DNA from 2 places in the Echinicola soli genome. Region 1 is predicted to be linked to the other one. Evidence: riboswitches for the same ligand, from Rfam matches in the RefSeq annotation. Region 1 holds a riboswitch; the other holds the start of a gene.
What was found. A riboswitch is a leader RNA that binds a small molecule or an ion and turns the genes downstream of it on or off. The one in region 1 is predicted to bind thiamine pyrophosphate.
Positions count from the first base shown of each region.

Region 2: another riboswitch for thiamine pyrophosphate. It lies ahead of thiS (sulfur carrier protein ThiS); the one in region 1 lies ahead of thiM (hydroxyethylthiazole kinase).

Region 1 is NZ_CP041253.1:228,606-236,530, reverse strand. It holds gene cysM (cysteine synthase CysM) at 1-484, shown strand, start outside; gene FKX85_RS01065 (LLM class flavin-dependent oxidoreductase) at 596-1,621, shown strand; TPP riboswitch at 1,724-1,818, shown strand; gene thiM (hydroxyethylthiazole kinase) at 1,874-2,674, shown strand; gene thiE (thiamine phosphate synthase) at 2,667-3,305, shown strand; gene thiD (bifunctional hydroxymethylpyrimidine kinase/phosphomethylpyrimidine kinase) at 3,302-4,141, shown strand; gene tenA (thiaminase II) at 4,125-4,778, shown strand; gene FKX85_RS01040 (sulfite oxidase) at 5,417-6,670, shown strand; gene FKX85_RS01035 (hypothetical protein) at 6,672-7,136, shown strand; gene FKX85_RS01030 (fasciclin domain-containing protein) at 7,486-7,925, shown strand, end outside.
Region 2 is NZ_CP041253.1:3,974,089-3,982,013, reverse strand. It holds gene FKX85_RS15655 (alkaline phosphatase family protein) at 1-343, shown strand, start outside; gene FKX85_RS15650 (3-oxoacyl-ACP synthase III family protein) at 1,001-2,083, shown strand; TPP riboswitch at 2,940-3,039, shown strand; gene thiS (sulfur carrier protein ThiS) at 3,097-3,303, shown strand; gene FKX85_RS21480 (hypothetical protein) at 3,598-3,750, shown strand; gene thiC (phosphomethylpyrimidine synthase ThiC) at 3,852-5,723, shown strand; gene FKX85_RS15635 (thiamine phosphate synthase) at 5,723-6,319, shown strand; gene FKX85_RS15630 (thiamine phosphate synthase) at 6,316-6,963, shown strand; gene FKX85_RS15625 (thiazole synthase) at 6,944-7,711, shown strand; gene thiH (2-iminoacetate synthase ThiH) at 7,704-7,925, shown strand, end outside.

The sequences.
Region 1 (7,925 bases):
AGGGTATTATATCCTGAACCAATTTGCCAATCCTGATAATTATCAGGCTCACTATGAGGGAACGGGTCCAGAGATCATGCGTGACACCAATGGTGGTATTACGCATTTTGTTTCTGCCATGGGGACTACGGGGACCATCATGGGAGTTTCCCGATACCTGAAAGAGCAAAATCCAGCGATTCAAATAGTCGGCACCCAACCTACCGATGGTTCTAGTATACCAGGGATCAGAAGATGGTCACCGGAGTTTTTGCCCAAAATATACGATGCCACACGGGTGGATCAGATCATCGATGTAAGTCAAGATGAGGCGACTGAAATGACGCGCCGAATGGCAAAAGAAGAAGGGATACTGGCTGGTATGAGCAGCGGTGGAGCCTTACATGCAGCTGTGAAGCTCGCAGAAACATTGGATGCTGGGGTGATCGTCTGCATTACCTGTGACCGTGGGGACCGTTATTTGAGCTCTGATTTGTTTGGGTGATTTTTTCAAGGCGAACATTCATAAATTTCACTAATTTACACTGATTATTGGCGTTAAGAGAACGATTTTGGAGTTAATCCAGTTGGTAAGAAGACGACAATATGATGTGAAATGAGAAATATCAAACCACTGGATGAAGTAGCTTTTTCCGTACTGGATTTGGCCATTATTAAAGAGCACCACGATGCCGGAGATGCCTTTGCTAGGAGCTTGGATCTTGCCAGACATGTGGAGAAATTGGGCTATAAGCGTTTTTGGCTGGCGGAACATCACAATATGGTCAGTGTAGGCAGTTCTGCCACGGCTGTTTTGATAGGGCATATCGCAGGAGGAACCGAAAATATTCGTGTAGGATCAGGAGGGATTATGCTGCCTAATCATGCTCCATTGATGGTGGCGGAGCAATTTGGGACATTGGCCTCACTTTATCCTGGGAGGATTGATCTTGGCTTGGGAAGAGCTCCTGGTACCGATCAGACGACTGCGAGGGCTTTAAGGCGGGATCGGTTGGAGACGGTGGAGGAGTTTCCCCGGGATCTGGAAGAGCTTCAGCTTTACCTTTCTGATGAAAACATCGATGGTAAGGTCCGGGCCATTCCAGGTGAAGGACTCGATATTCCAATCTACTTACTGGGAAGCAGCATGAGCAGTGCCGTGCTCGCAGCCAAGAATGGTTTGCCTTATGCCTTTGCCAGCCATTTTGCACCTGCACAATTCTTGGATGCCACTCGCTATTACCGGGAGAATTTCCAGCCTTCTGAATATTTGAAACATCCCTATGTGGTTTCCTGCGTCAATGTGATTGCTGCGGAAACCGATGAGAAAGCCCATAAAACAGCTACTTCCTTTTATCAAATGGCATTGGGAATTGTGAGAAGAAAATCCTATCCATTAAGGCCTCCGGTGGATACCATGGACGGCTTGTGGACAGAACCGGAAGCAGCTGCTATAAACCAGATGATGGCTTGTAGTTTTGTAGGGACAGCCGCAACAGTTCGGGAAAACTTGGAGCATTTTCAGGAAATTGCCCAGGTGGATGAAATCATGATCTGTTCTCATGTTTATGACCATGAAGAGCGATTAGAATCCTATGAGTTGGCTGCATCGTGCTTTAAGAAACCTGCGGATGCACTTTGATTTACGCTCTTGAGCAAAAGTGTTTTGACCAGGAGTTTTACAGCATGAATCTTCTTGGGAGTAACTTTGCTCCATGGGATTAAAATCGTAAATTCACCATTATACAAACTTTAGGGGTGTCCCTGCATGGGACTGAGATGAGACCCTTTGAACCTGACGCGGGTGATGCCGACGAAGGAAAAAGTTATCCTTTCTTGCAGGCTTTTGCCTGTATAGTTTGCAGGTTCCCTAAAGTTTTTTAAGCTAACGGATATGAAGGAATCTGTAATAAAAAATCTAAAAATACTGAGAGAGAAAGGGCCATTGGTGCAGAGTATCACCAATTATGTGGTCATGAACAATACTGCAAATGCCTTATTGGCCATCGGGGCATCCCCAATCATGGCTCATGCCAAATTGGAGATGGCTGATATGGTCAAGATCGTCAATGCACTGGTAGTAAATATTGGTACATTGGATGAGTTTTGGGTAGATAGCATGCTGCTCGCAGCCAAGGAAGCCAATGAACGGAATACACCCTGGGTATTGGATCCTGTCGGGGCTGGTGCTACGCCGTACCGGAATGAGACCTTGACCCGGCTATTGACCTTTAAGCCGACCATTATAAGAGGAAACGCCTCAGAAATCATGGCCTTGGCAAAGGCGAATGTGCAGACCAAAGGCGTGGACAGTACCCATTCTTCTGATGAGGCCTTGGCATATGGCAAGCAACTTTCCAAAGAAACATCGGCAGTAGTGTGCATTTCCGGGGCAGTAGATTATGTCATTGACGGCGATAAGTTGACCAAGATCAAGAATGGCCATGAACTGATGGGGAAAGTAACCGGGATGGGCTGTACAGCGACTGCTTTGGTAGCGGCCTTTGCGGGAATAGAACCTGATCCTTATCGGGCAACAGTGGCAGGAATGACCACGCTCGGCTTAGCTGGAGAGATTGCTGCACGCAAGGCCGAGGGACCCGGGACGCTCCAATTGTATTTGTATGATGCGCTCTATCATCTCAAGGAAAGTGAAGTGAAGCAATGGGCAAAGGTGGAAGAAAGTCATGACTGAGACTCCGTTCCCTTATAAACTGTATTTGGTAACCGACCAACAGGCTTGCCTTGGCAGGGATTTTTTTTGGGTGCTGGAGGAAGCATTGAAGGGCGGTGTGGATTTGGTCCAATTGCGGGAAAAAGAACTTTCAAAGGAAGCATTCTTAAATAAGGCTCACAAGGTGAAGTCCCTTTGCGATCGGTATAAAGTCCCCTTGGTAATCAATGATAGTTTAGAGGTAGCAAAAGAAGTAGCTGCTCACGGAGTACACATCGGGCAGTCTGACAGTAGTATGAAAGGCGCTAAAGCTTTTTTAGGCGAAGAATTTCCGGTTGGGCTATCACTTGAGCGAATGGATGAACTTACCGCTAAGGAGGCTGATTTGGGTTGGTATTACGGCGTGAGCCCTGTTTTTTCTACTCCCACTAAGCCTGATACCCGTTTTGAATGGGGGTTGGGAGGGCTAAGGGACCTCCGAAATGCTACTGCCAAACCGTTAGTGGCTATCGGCAATATTAATGCATTAAATGCTGCAGAAGTCATCCGTGCGGGAGCAGACTGTCTCGCGGTCGTGTCGGCCATTTGCAGTGCGGAAAGCCCTGCCAAAGCAGCGGAGAAATTCCGAAACGAAATAGAAAAAGTAAAATGAGCAATAAAATAAAGACGTATATCCCTGTGCTGACCATTGCAGGATCAGACAGTGGTGGTGGGGCAGGTATCCAGGCGGATCTAAAGACATTTTCTGCCTTAGGCTGTTTTGGTGCCAGTGTCATTACGGCCACGACAGCACAGAATACCTTAGGCGTGAAGAGTATCCATGATATCCCCGTGGAGCACATAAAGGAGCAGCTGGAAGCGGTGCTTTCAGACATCGAACCGAAGGCCATAAAGATAGGGATGATCAACCGACCAGAAGTGGTTCAGGTAATTGTGGAGGCACTAGCCCAATATCCCGGTATTCCCGTGGTCTTTGATCCTGTCATGGTGGCTACCAGTGGAGACCGTTTGATTAAGGAGGAAACGGTCGAATTATTGAAAAAAGAACTTTTCCCTATTTCGCATATCATCACGCCCAATATGGATGAAGCAGCAGTACTGATCGGCAAAGCAGTGGATTCACTATCTAAGATGGAAAAAGCAGCCAGCCAATTGTTGCCATACGGATCAACCTATGTGTTGGTCAAAGGAGGACATCTAAATGGAAATACGGTGGCAGACGTCCTTTGTGGTAATGAGCAAAAGCATGTCTTTGAAAGTGAAAAAATAAACACAGGAAATGTACATGGAACAGGCTGTACACTGTCATCTGCCATAGCTGTTTTTCTGGCAAGGGGAATGGATATTAAAAAAGCAGTGGAGTTGGCCAGAAGCTTCGTCTTTCAGGCGATTGACGCAGGGAAAACCATTAAGACAGGTCAGGGAAGTGGGCCTTTGAATCACTTCTACCAACCCCAAAAAATGATTATCCATGAGCTGGACCAATGAAGCATGGAAGGGAATCGCTCCCCTTTATGACAAGATCATCCATATGCCTTTTAATCAAGAGTTGCAGAAAGGTACACTGCCAAAGGAAACGTTTAAATTTTACATGGCGCAGGATGCGTTTTATTTGGGTGAATTTGGCAAGGCCCTTAGTACGATCAGTGGTCGTTTGACTGATCTGGACAAGGTGTTGGCATTTTCGGAATTTGCCGCTGGTGCCATTGTGGTAGAGCGGGCGCTACATGAGAGCTATTTCAAAGAGCTGGGACTCCCTGATGAGGTAGACCCTTCCCCTTCCTGCTTGCTCTACACCAATTATATCAGAAACCAGGCAAGCTTTGCCAATATAGAAAAGGCGGTAGCTGCTATTTTACCGTGTTTTTGGATCTATAAAGAAGTAGGTGATTACATCTACGCACAGCAAGATGGAAGTGAGAACCCCTACAAAAACTGGATTGATACCTATGCTGGGGAGGAATTTGCGACTTCCGTCGCCAAGGCACTCGAAATCACAGACCAGCTGGCAGAGAAAGCCAGTCCCACAGCACGAGAAGAGATGTTTGAGGCGTTTGAGATGGCGTCCAAACTGGAGTGGATGTTTTGGGACAGTGCCTATCGCTCAGAGAAATGGCCTGTTTAGGGGCAATGAAGGAATAGGGGCAAATTACTTTTAAGTAGTATAGATCTATATGTTAATTTAGTTAGGGTAATTTGATCCAGGCTTTGTCGAACATGATTGCTTCCAATACTTCTTTAGGCGTATTTCTAATCTTTGAAGCGAGCCTGTTTTAATGATGTTCATTTTTTGTGCCAACACATGAAATGGGGTTTCTGTCTTTTTAGCCGAACTGGATCGAACTGGTCTGTAGCGAATATTATAGGGCCAAGCAATATTTCTGGGGATGAGAGACTTACAGGTGGTTTTTGTAAGTGTATTTCTCTTTAATTTAGCAATAGGAATACGTGTTCCAGCATAAAAAAATCAGCGCAAATCTTATTAATCTGCACCATTTGCGTGCTATCGGAACCAACCCTAATCCCCCCCCCAACTTTTTCGCTTGACCCATATTATACAGTTTGTGGAAAAACTTAAAGATATTGACGGATGGCAAGTGGTTTACTGTTATTTTGGAAAGGGGGAGCGATAAAGATATGGAGGATCAATATAATTTCCTTCGGAAGAATTTGAAACTTTCTTATTTTTGAATGACCACGAAGGTGGAAAGGTTATAAGGCAAGAACCAATACCGTTTGTTTCAGCATAAACTAGCAATACCAATGGCCAAGGAAGATAAGCATACTCCTTCTGTGAGTAGCAGAAGGAAGTTTTTAAGGAATAGCACACTAGCGACTGTTGCTGCGGCAGTGGGGGCCAAGGTGGTTTTTGCATCATCCATGCCGGAGGGGTACGTGCCGGTAGTATTACAGGATGATGATCCATATACGCTTTTCAAGAAGGACAAAGAGCTTATCGTCCTTAATAATAAGCCTTGGAACATTGAATCACAACCACACCTGTTGGATGATAAGGTAACACCCGCCGATAAAATGTTCATAAGAAATAATGGGCTCATTCCAGAATCCATCGACGAAGGGAGTTGGGAACTCATATTTGATGGAGAAGCGGTGTCCTCCCCAAAAACCTATTCACTGGCAGAGCTAAAGCGTAGATTTCATCATTATACTTATCAGCTTACACTTGAGTGTGGAGGGAACGGCCGCAGTGAATTTTATCCGCCTGCCAGCGGCAACCAGTGGAAAACGGGAGCTGTTTCCTGTGCTTTCTGGACAGGCGTGAGGCTCAAGGATGTACTGGAAGATGTCGGGATTGGGGATAATGCAGTATATATTGGTTACCATTCTGCCGATACTCACCTGAGCGGTGATCCTGATAAAGAGCCGATCTCTCGAGGCGTTCCAATTGCCAAAGCACTACAAGAGGAAACGTTGTTGGCTTTTGAGATGAATGGTGAAGCTATCCCTATCGCGCATGGGTACCCGCTAAGGTTGGTGGCAGGAGGTTTTCCCGCATCGGCTTCTGGAAAGTGGCTGAATAGGATCTCGGTTAGGGATAAAGTACACGACGGGACCAAAATGGCAGCTCCCTCTTACCGTGTTCCTTGCAAGCCCGTTTCTCCGGGTGAGGAGGTACCCGACGAGGAGATGTGTATCATTGAATCCATGCCTGTAAAGTCCTTGATTACCTATCCTAAAAGTGGGGCCATGATAGATTTGGGAGATTCACTGGAAATAAGGGGACATGCTTGGGCAGGGGAGTTGGAGGTGAATGAGCTGCATGTTTCTATTGATTTTGGCGCGACGTGGCAGGCCTGCAAACTAGCCCCGCCAGTAAACCGATTGGCTTGGCAGCACTTCAGTGCACAGGTGGAATTCCCGCAAAAGGGATACTATGAGGTATGGGCGAGGGCCACCGATAGCAATGGGGTAAGTCAGCCCATGGTGGTTCCAGGTTGGAATCCGAAAGGGTATTTAAACAATGCATGTCACAGAATTGCCGTAAAAGTAGGTTAGGATGGATCAGGATATTATCAAGTCATTAAAGGGGCTTTTTACGATAGTGGTGGTTTTGGGCATAGTCGTAATGGTACTGTTGGGAGGGGTGCTACTGCTGCAGCAGCACCCTGATGTGTTGGTTAGTCCCAAGGAAGAGGATACCACAATCCCTCCACCGCTGGTGTCAGAAAATTTGGTCAAAGATGGTGTCCATGTGGCCACTGGTCTGGTGGCTGCTGAGGGATATGAAATGGTTATTGCCAATTGCACCAATTGTCATGCAGCCAATTTGATCACCCAAAACCGTGGAGACAAGGAACATTGGGAAAAGTTAATTGATTGGATGCAGGAAACCCAGGGGCTGTGGGATCTTGGGAAAAATGAGCAAGTCATTGTGGCATATCTTGCAGAGCATTATGCGCCTGTTCAGCGTGGCAGAAGAGCTAATCTTAGCGAGATCGAGTGGTACGAGTTGGTAGAATGATCAATTTTTTATTACTGTCGTCCGACTAAATTTCACATACGCCGAAAAAGTAGGTTTAAACGAAAAGAGAAAAGATATTTTCGATTTCCTAAAACTACCCCGTCCTCTGAAGGGTTGATCAGAAAGTCCCCTTTAGGGGATTTAGGGGTGGGTTTTAACGGATTTCCTTGCGAAAGCAAAATCTTCACCCGGATGCCAATGATTTTTTATCGCATCTTATGCTATGTTTAACGTGTGTAAATGGTGTTTTTCACTAATTTGTTTAATTTTTTATCATAAATATTAAACAAAAATACCTGCGAATGGTTAATCAGTTATAACAAAACATTAACTTAAATTCAACTGAACCATGAAAACCACAAAGACAAAGTTTCCCATCCTTTTGCTGCTTTTTTCAGCATGGATGTTTCTGATCGCATGTAACGATGATGATGATCCTGTGCCTATGGAGGAAGACGATATCGTGGATATCGTTACGTCTAGCAATGACTTTACAGTGCTGGAATCTGCAGTGGTGGAAGCAGATTTAGTCACCACACTGAAAGGAGATGGTCCATTTACCGTTTTTGCTCCTACCGATGCCGCTTTTACGGCGTTTTTGGATGATACTGGTATGGCTGCTGATGACTTATTGGGGAGTCCTGATTTGGCTGATATTTTGACCTATCATGTGCTTGCTGGCGAAGTAATGGCATCCGGTGTCGGTGCTGGGGAACTAGAAACAGTGAACGGAGCTAGTTTTTATGTGAGTGAGGATGTGGACGGGAATTTCTGGATCAATGGCTCGGC
Region 2 (7,925 bases), 1.8 Mb from region 1:
AAGAGTAGGGGATTTACTGATTATTCCCGACCCAGGGTATTATTTAGTGGCTACTTCAGGATTCATAAAATATCAAAACAGGGCAGCCATGTTTGATACCGATACTTTTGGCGAGCATGGATTCCATCCTTCGCTAAAAGACATGCATGCCATTTTCTACGCCAATGGCCCCCGGGTCAAGTCCGGTCATGAAATAAAAGCTTTTGAAAACATTCATGTTTATCCGCTAATCTGTCGGTTGTTGGGGCTTCCGATTCCCAAAGATATTGATGGGCAGGTGAAAGTTTTAGAGCCTGTTTTATTGGAGGAGAAAATGGCCTCCCACCCGTACGAGCAGAAATAAAAATAATGCCAGGCAATAGAATCTAAATTAGATTCTATATGATTTACTATAGGTAAACGGAGCGCTAGCGGGCTATGGAGATCGAAGCATCGCGTGGACGGATGAATTTGGGTGCCCATGCTCCTGATGCAGTCGATAATGATATATGTTTTCCTTGCCCATGGTCAGTACCTACGGCACTGTTAGGATGCTGTATCCAATTTCTGTTACCAAGCTAATACACCTAACGGAGCATCCCTGCTGACACTTCTGTCGGCTAAAATAGTGAGAAGGGAGTCCTGGCCGATGCCTCTAGGCATTTAAGCCTGGTAAAATCAGGTTGCCTCCAGGGGCTTTGTGCCATAGGAACAAAACTATTCCCCTGATCTATCCGCACAAGTGGGACAGTCCCGTGGATAATTTATCCACAGTATTCCATATAGAACCATTAGATTCCCTATTGATTTCTGCAATTTCAGCTACCTTAATGTGTCCAATAACTTCTAGCTTGGCAGATGGATCTGTTGTACCTATGTCGGTATTTCCGTTATCCTTAATTACGTTTTTTCATTTTGGGCCGAAAATTCTCTTTTTGTATTGTTCCAATTAATGGTTTTAGTAAATTCCCCCTTTATATTAATAGGTTTATCAATCAAAGTCACTTTAAAAAAAAATTATATGCCCGATCCGCATTATTCTGTTATTAAGGGAACTGGCAAGTATGTTCCCTCAAAAGTGATTAAAAATAAGGATTTTCTAAATGCTCAATTTTATAATAAGGATGGTGGAAAGCTCACTAAATCCAATGAGGAGATTGTCAGGAAATTCCAAGAAATAACAGAAATAGCCGAAAGAAGATATATCGAGGATGATTATGTTACTTCTGATATGGCATTCTTTGCCGCAGAAGAAGCATTGAAATCAGCCTTATTGGATAAAGAAACATTGGACTACATCATTGTGGCGCATAATTTTGGTGATGTCCTTAAGGACAACCAAAAATCCGACATGGTTCCCAGTCTGGCTTCCCGAGTAAAATATAAGCTTCAAATCAAAAACCCTGATTGCGTCGCTTATGACCTGCCCTTTGGCTGTCCTGGTTTGGTGCAGGGGCTTATCCAAGGGGATTATTATATCAAATCCGGTGATGCCAAAAACATCCTAGTGATCGGTGCGGAAACGCTTAGCAGGATTTCTGATCCACATGATATAGATAGCATGATCTATTCCGATGGGGCAGGAGCCATTATCTTGCAGTCCCAGGAAAGTAACACCCCTGTCGGGATACTGACCCATAAAACCCGGACAGACACCCTGAATGAAGCCATGCTGTTACGAATGGACCTGTCTTATAATACAGATTACAAAGATGATACCTTGTTCATGAAAATGAATGGGCGTAAACTTTACGAATATGCCTTGAATACAGTTCCAGGTTTGGTCAAGGCCACCATTGATAAGGCAGGTTTGGACATTAGGGATATAAAAAAAGTCCTTATTCATCAGGCAAATGCCAAAATGGATGATGCCATTATCCACCGGGTCTTCAAACTTTATGACATGCAAGAAGACCCGAGAAAGATCATGCCGATTACCATCAGTAAACTGGGCAACAATTCTGTGGCAACAATACCGATTTTATTGGATATGCTGCTCCGTGGAGAGATAGAAAGACACAATATCAATTCGGGTGACCATGTGATCTTCGCTTCCGTTGGGGCCGGCATGAATGTCAATGCGATCTTATATCGGTTTCCTTGATCTGCCATTTATACCATACTGGATGCGATTTTGACACATTCGATATCGGAAAATTAATTACTGGCGTCCTGGAAAACGATCGTTAAATGGAAAAAAAGCAACTGTTTTCACCCCTAAATCCCCTTTAGGGGATGGGGCAAGGCGAACGCATTTTAAAAAAATCATTCCCTTTGGGGTTGCTAAATCTAGCCGTGTTTTCCTCGTCCAAGGATCGATCCTTGGACGAGGAATGGTTAAATACCATCTAATCCCTTGTTAATGAGTCCTATTATCAGAAAATCGCTTGTAGCCATTAAGGCTGAAAGCCCAGCTCAGTTCTTCCATCAAGTCAAACAATATGCACGGGAAGATTTTTAGCTGGCCTTACAGGCCGCAGGTAGTCCCATCATCACCTATTGGCCCAATGCGTTTCATTGGGCTGGATTAAACACCCCTTTCAGGGGAGTGATCCAAAAACAATTTGCCTGATCCTTTTCAGTAAGTTGATATATTCCTATAACCGCAGCAAGGGCTAATATGCACAACCAATGTTCAGCTGTCCAACCCTTGAGGATCGGCAATTAGGCCTATTATTCATAAATCCATTAATTTTGCTCATGCTTGGTAAATGCGTTTGCCCTGTGTTGAAGGTCATTTTAGGGATTGGAATAAAAATCCTCAAATTTCTATTTAAAGACAGTTTTTGATCATATTTGAAATTTGGTCGAACGCCAGTAAAAATTAATAAGGAAAATAGTGCCGCTATCCTCTATTTCCTGCCTCCAGGTAGATTATAAGTTGGAATGACTGTTCAATCCAAATAAAATTCACCAATAGCTTTTAAAATTCCGCTATCATTCTACCTTTGCAAGTACGTACAAGACTTTAGGGGTGTTCCGATGATCCATCGGGACTGAGACATACCCTCTGAACCTGATCCCGGTAATGCGGGCGAAGGGAAAAGTGAAGCGTCCTTCCGAGCGATTATCTTCATTCCTGAAGTTTTTTTATTTATTCACAAAAATTAAGTTCTTATGAATTTTCTCCTTAACGATGAGCCCTTTGAGCTTACAGACGGGGATTTGTCATTGTCAGGAATGCTCCATAAAAAGGAAATCCACCCGACTCGTGGCATGGCCTTGGCCGTCAATGATCAGGTAATCCCCAAATCTGAATGGGATCATTACAAACTCTCCGAAAACGATCAAATCCTCATCATAAAAGCTACACAAGGCGGGTGAGGGGAAATACGAAGATAGACGTTATCAGCTGTCAGTCCCTATAAACCTCAGTTCAATTTAAAAATCATCACTACGAGCCTGTCTACAGCCAGAGGCAGGCCTGTCTACAGCCAAAGGCAGGCCTGTCTGGAGCCAAAGGCAGGCCTGTCTGCGCCAGGCAGGCTTGCAATGACGGTTTAATACTGCTTTCATAGTCGAACTAAGGTCTATAGTTATTGAGCTGTTTCGGATTTGCAATCCAGAACTTGTGATAAGGTGGATTGTAAATTCACGTTGTTTCGGTGACGCCAAATTTTGACCATCCTACGCTATTTGCTCGCTGGTCGAGATCGTAATCCCCCAAGTCCGCTTGATGTGGATATCAGTGTCCAGGACAGCCCGACTTCGGGAATTGGGCTGATGGTCACTGGTAGGGTAGCGAATGAAGTCGAAAGTACCGGCACCTAAGCACAGTTGAAGGGAAATCTTTCCACGTTATAATTTTCAAATCTTCCAATCCTCATCTAACCTTCCAACATTTAAACTTTACACAACCTCAAAACAGCAAGATGAAAACACTCAGTCAAGAAAACATTAAGTCTTACATTACCACGGATCCTTTTCCCAATTCCAAAAAAGTTTACGTGAAAGGCAAACTACACCCCATCAAGGTAGCCATGCGGGAAATAGCGCTGCACGATACCGTTTCACACCTTGACCGTCATGAGACGGTAGAGAAAAATCCACCAGTGACCGTTTACGATACCAGTGGTCCCTATACTGACCCTTCATTGGAAATAGATGTTAAAAAAGGACTTCCCCGACTTCGGGAAGAGTGGATCACCAATACCGGAGATGTGGAGTTACTTGATCAGCTCACTTCGGCATATGGTCAGCGCAGGTTGGCCAATCCGGCATTGGATAAGTTACGTTTTGACTTGGTGAAGATGCCTTACCGTGCCAAATCTGAAAAGAATGTCAGCCAAATGCACTATGCCAAAATGGGTATCATCACTCCAGAAATGGAATACATTGCTATCCGGGAAAACCAGCGTATAGATGAGCTTCAAGAGCTGCCCAAGCAGCATCCGGGCCAAAACTATGGTGCCAATACACCAAAAGGCATGATCACACCGGAGTTTGTCCGTGATGAAGTGGCCCAGGGCAGGGCAGTAATCCCTGCCAATATCAACCACCCCGAAGCAGAGCCCATGATCATTGGCCGTAACTTTTTGGTCAAGATCAATGCCAATATTGGGAATTCGGCCATTGGCTCCAGTATAGAGGAGGAGGTAGAAAAAGCGGTGTGGGCATGTCGTTGGGGAGCGGATACGATCATGGACCTTTCCACAGGCAAAAACATCCATGAAACCCGGGAATGGATCCTGCGTAACAGCCCTGTTCCGATAGGGACGGTGCCTATTTACCAGGCCTTGGAAAAAGTAAACGGCAAGGCAGAAGACCTTACCTGGGAATTGTTCAGGGACACCTTGATCGAGCAGGCAGAGCAAGGAGTGGATTATTTCACTATTCACGCGGGCGTATTGCTCCGGTACGTTCCCATGACTGCCAAGAGGGTAACGGGCATCGTTTCCAGGGGTGGTTCTATTATGGCCAAATGGTGTCTTGCCCATCATAAGGAGAATTTTCTGTATACCCATTTCGAGGAAATCTGCGAGATCATGAAAGCTTATAATGTGACCTTTTCATTGGGAGATGGCCTCCGTCCCGGATCCATCGCCGATGCCAATGATGCGGCCCAGTTTGCGGAGCTGGAAACCTTGGGTGAGCTTACCCAGATCGCATGGAAGCATAATGTGCAGACCATTATCGAAGGTCCAGGCCATATTCCGATGCACATGATCAAGGAAAACATGGACAAGCAATTGGTAGAATGTGGAGAAGCACCTTTTTATACATTGGGGCCATTGACTACTGATATAGCTCCAGGCTACGATCATATTACCTCTGGAATAGGAGCTGCTATGATCGGCTGGTACGGCTGTGCGATGCTTTGTTATGTGACACCAAAAGAGCATTTAGGTTTACCGGAGAAAAAGGACGTTAAAGATGGTGTCATCACCTATAAGATCGCTGCGCATGCAGCAGACTTGGCCAAAGGCCATCCCGGTGCCCAATATCGAGACGATGCACTTAGCAAGGCCCGCTTCGAATTCCGCTGGGAAGACCAGTTTAACCTTTCCTTGGATCCAGACACCGCCAGGTCTTTCCATGATGAAACACTTCCTGCGGATGGCGCCAAAATAGCCCACTTCTGCAGCATGTGCGGTCCTAACTTCTGTAGCATGAAAATCACACAGGATGTGCGGGACTATGCCGACAAAAATGGCCTAAATGACCAAGAAGCCATCGAAGCAGGTATGCAGAAAAAGGCGGAGGAGTTTTCCGAAAATGGTGGTGAAATCTACCTTAACCAATAATGAAGCTGATTTTAATCAGTTCTCCCAATAAAGAAAAAGAGGAAATCCAAACCATGGTCCGGCTCTTGGACCATGGCCTTTATCGCCTGCACATCCGAAAGCCAAGTTGGTCAAAAGCCCAAATGGAAGAATTAATCGAACAAGTGCCTACTGTCTATTATTCTAAAATTTCATTTCATGAGCACCATGAGTTGGTTCATCAATATGGGGTGGGAGGAACGCATTTTAAAAGTGACCAGCTCATTTGTCCAGGGTCGGTCGTGACCAGTAAGTCCTTTCACAAACTGGAAGATTTGCAAGAATCCCCAAATGCAGCACTGGATTATTCATTTATAAGCCCGGTTTTTGATAGCATCTCAAAACCCGGTTACCGACAAGCCTTTACTACCCATAAACTCAGCGAATGGACTGCAGCTTATAAAGGAGATTTACCTTTCCAATTATTTGCCCTCGGCGGGATTACTCCTGAACATTTACCTTATCTAGACTCGATTGGATTTGACGGGGCAGCTATAATGGGAGGTATTTGGAACGGGGAAAATACTGAAATACGACTAAAGCGGTTCTTGAACTATAAAAATACAGCCCTAAAATGAGCACGATCAGTTTTTTACATTATATCACACCCAATCTAGACCATCCAAAAGACTATCTGGACACCATACAGACGTATGGTGAGGCGGGTGGAAAATGGGTTCAGCTGAGAATGAAAGCATTTCCAAAATCGGTTATCCTAAGAACAGCATATAGGGCCAAAGAAATTTGCGATGTATTTGGGTGTTCTTTGATCATCAATGATCATCCTGAGATCGCCCATAAGTCAGGTGCTTATGGCGTACATGTGGGCAAAAATGATAAATCAGTTGAGGATATCAGGGAGCGATATGGTAACCGAATGGTCATTGGCGCGACTGCCAATACGCTGGAAGACATCCTGGCCGCTGCCAATACTGCTGACTATATCGGTCTGGGACCATTTCGTTTTACCAGTACCAAAAAAGATTTAAGTAAAATACTTGGAATAACTGGTTATCAAGTTATTATGGATAAAGTGAAGACGATGTTTCCTGATCTCCCCATCATTGCCATAGGAGGAATAATCAGTGAAGACCTCGCTTCTCTAAAAGCGATCGGTTTGGATGGAGTGGCCGTCAGCGGTTTGCTTCACCAAAGCGAGACGCCACAAGAATTAATCAAAGAAATTAAAAATACATTCGACTATGTTGACCATTGCCAATAAAACATTTACATCCAGGCTCTTTACAGGAACTGGAAAATTCCCTACTTACCAATCCATGCAGGATTCGCTCGAGGCTTCGGGATCCGAACTAGTGACAGTGGCACTGAGAAGAGTAAATGTCAAGGACAAAGATGATGATATGTTGGCTCACTTATCCCATCCCAGAATTAACTTGCTTCCGAATACTTCGGGTGTACGAACAGCTAAAGAAGCCGTTTTTGCGGCTCAACTGGCCAGAGAGGCATTGGAAACCCAATGGGTGAAGCTGGAAATACATCCGGATCCCAAATATTTATTGCCCGACCCTATAGAGACACTAAAAGCTACGGAAGAATTGGTGAAGGAAGGCTTTGTGGTATTGCCCTATGTCCATGCAGACCCGGTGCTATGTAAAAGGCTTGAGGAAGCAGGGGCAGCTGCAGTGATGCCGCTAGGTTCTCCCATTGGCAGCAATAATGGCCTCAAAACCCTTGATTTCCTCAAAATAATTATTGAACAAAGTAACGTTCCGGTGGTCATAGATGCGGGGCTGGGCGTTCCATCCCATGCTGCCCAAGCCATGGAAATAGGGGCTGACGCGGTTTTGGTCAATACGGCCATTGCCGTAGCCCAAAATCCCGTAGAAATGGCAAAAGCTTTTAAGATGGCTGTTGAAGCAGGTAGAATGGCCTATGCGTGTGGTAAAGGAGCTATCAGTACCCAAGCAAATCCAAGTAGTCCATTAACAGAATTCTTATCCTATGAGTGAATTTAAAGACCTTCTATCTCAATATCCACCAGAAAAAGTACATCAAGCTTTAACCAATGTTACTGCTACAAGAGTAGAGCAAACCTTGGCCAAAAAAGAAAGGGACCTGGAAGACTTCTTGGTCATGATTTCTCCAGCAGCAGCTCCCTATCTAGAGGTGATGGCGCAAAAGAGCCGTCAATTGACACTGCAACGGTTTGGTAACAATATGCAA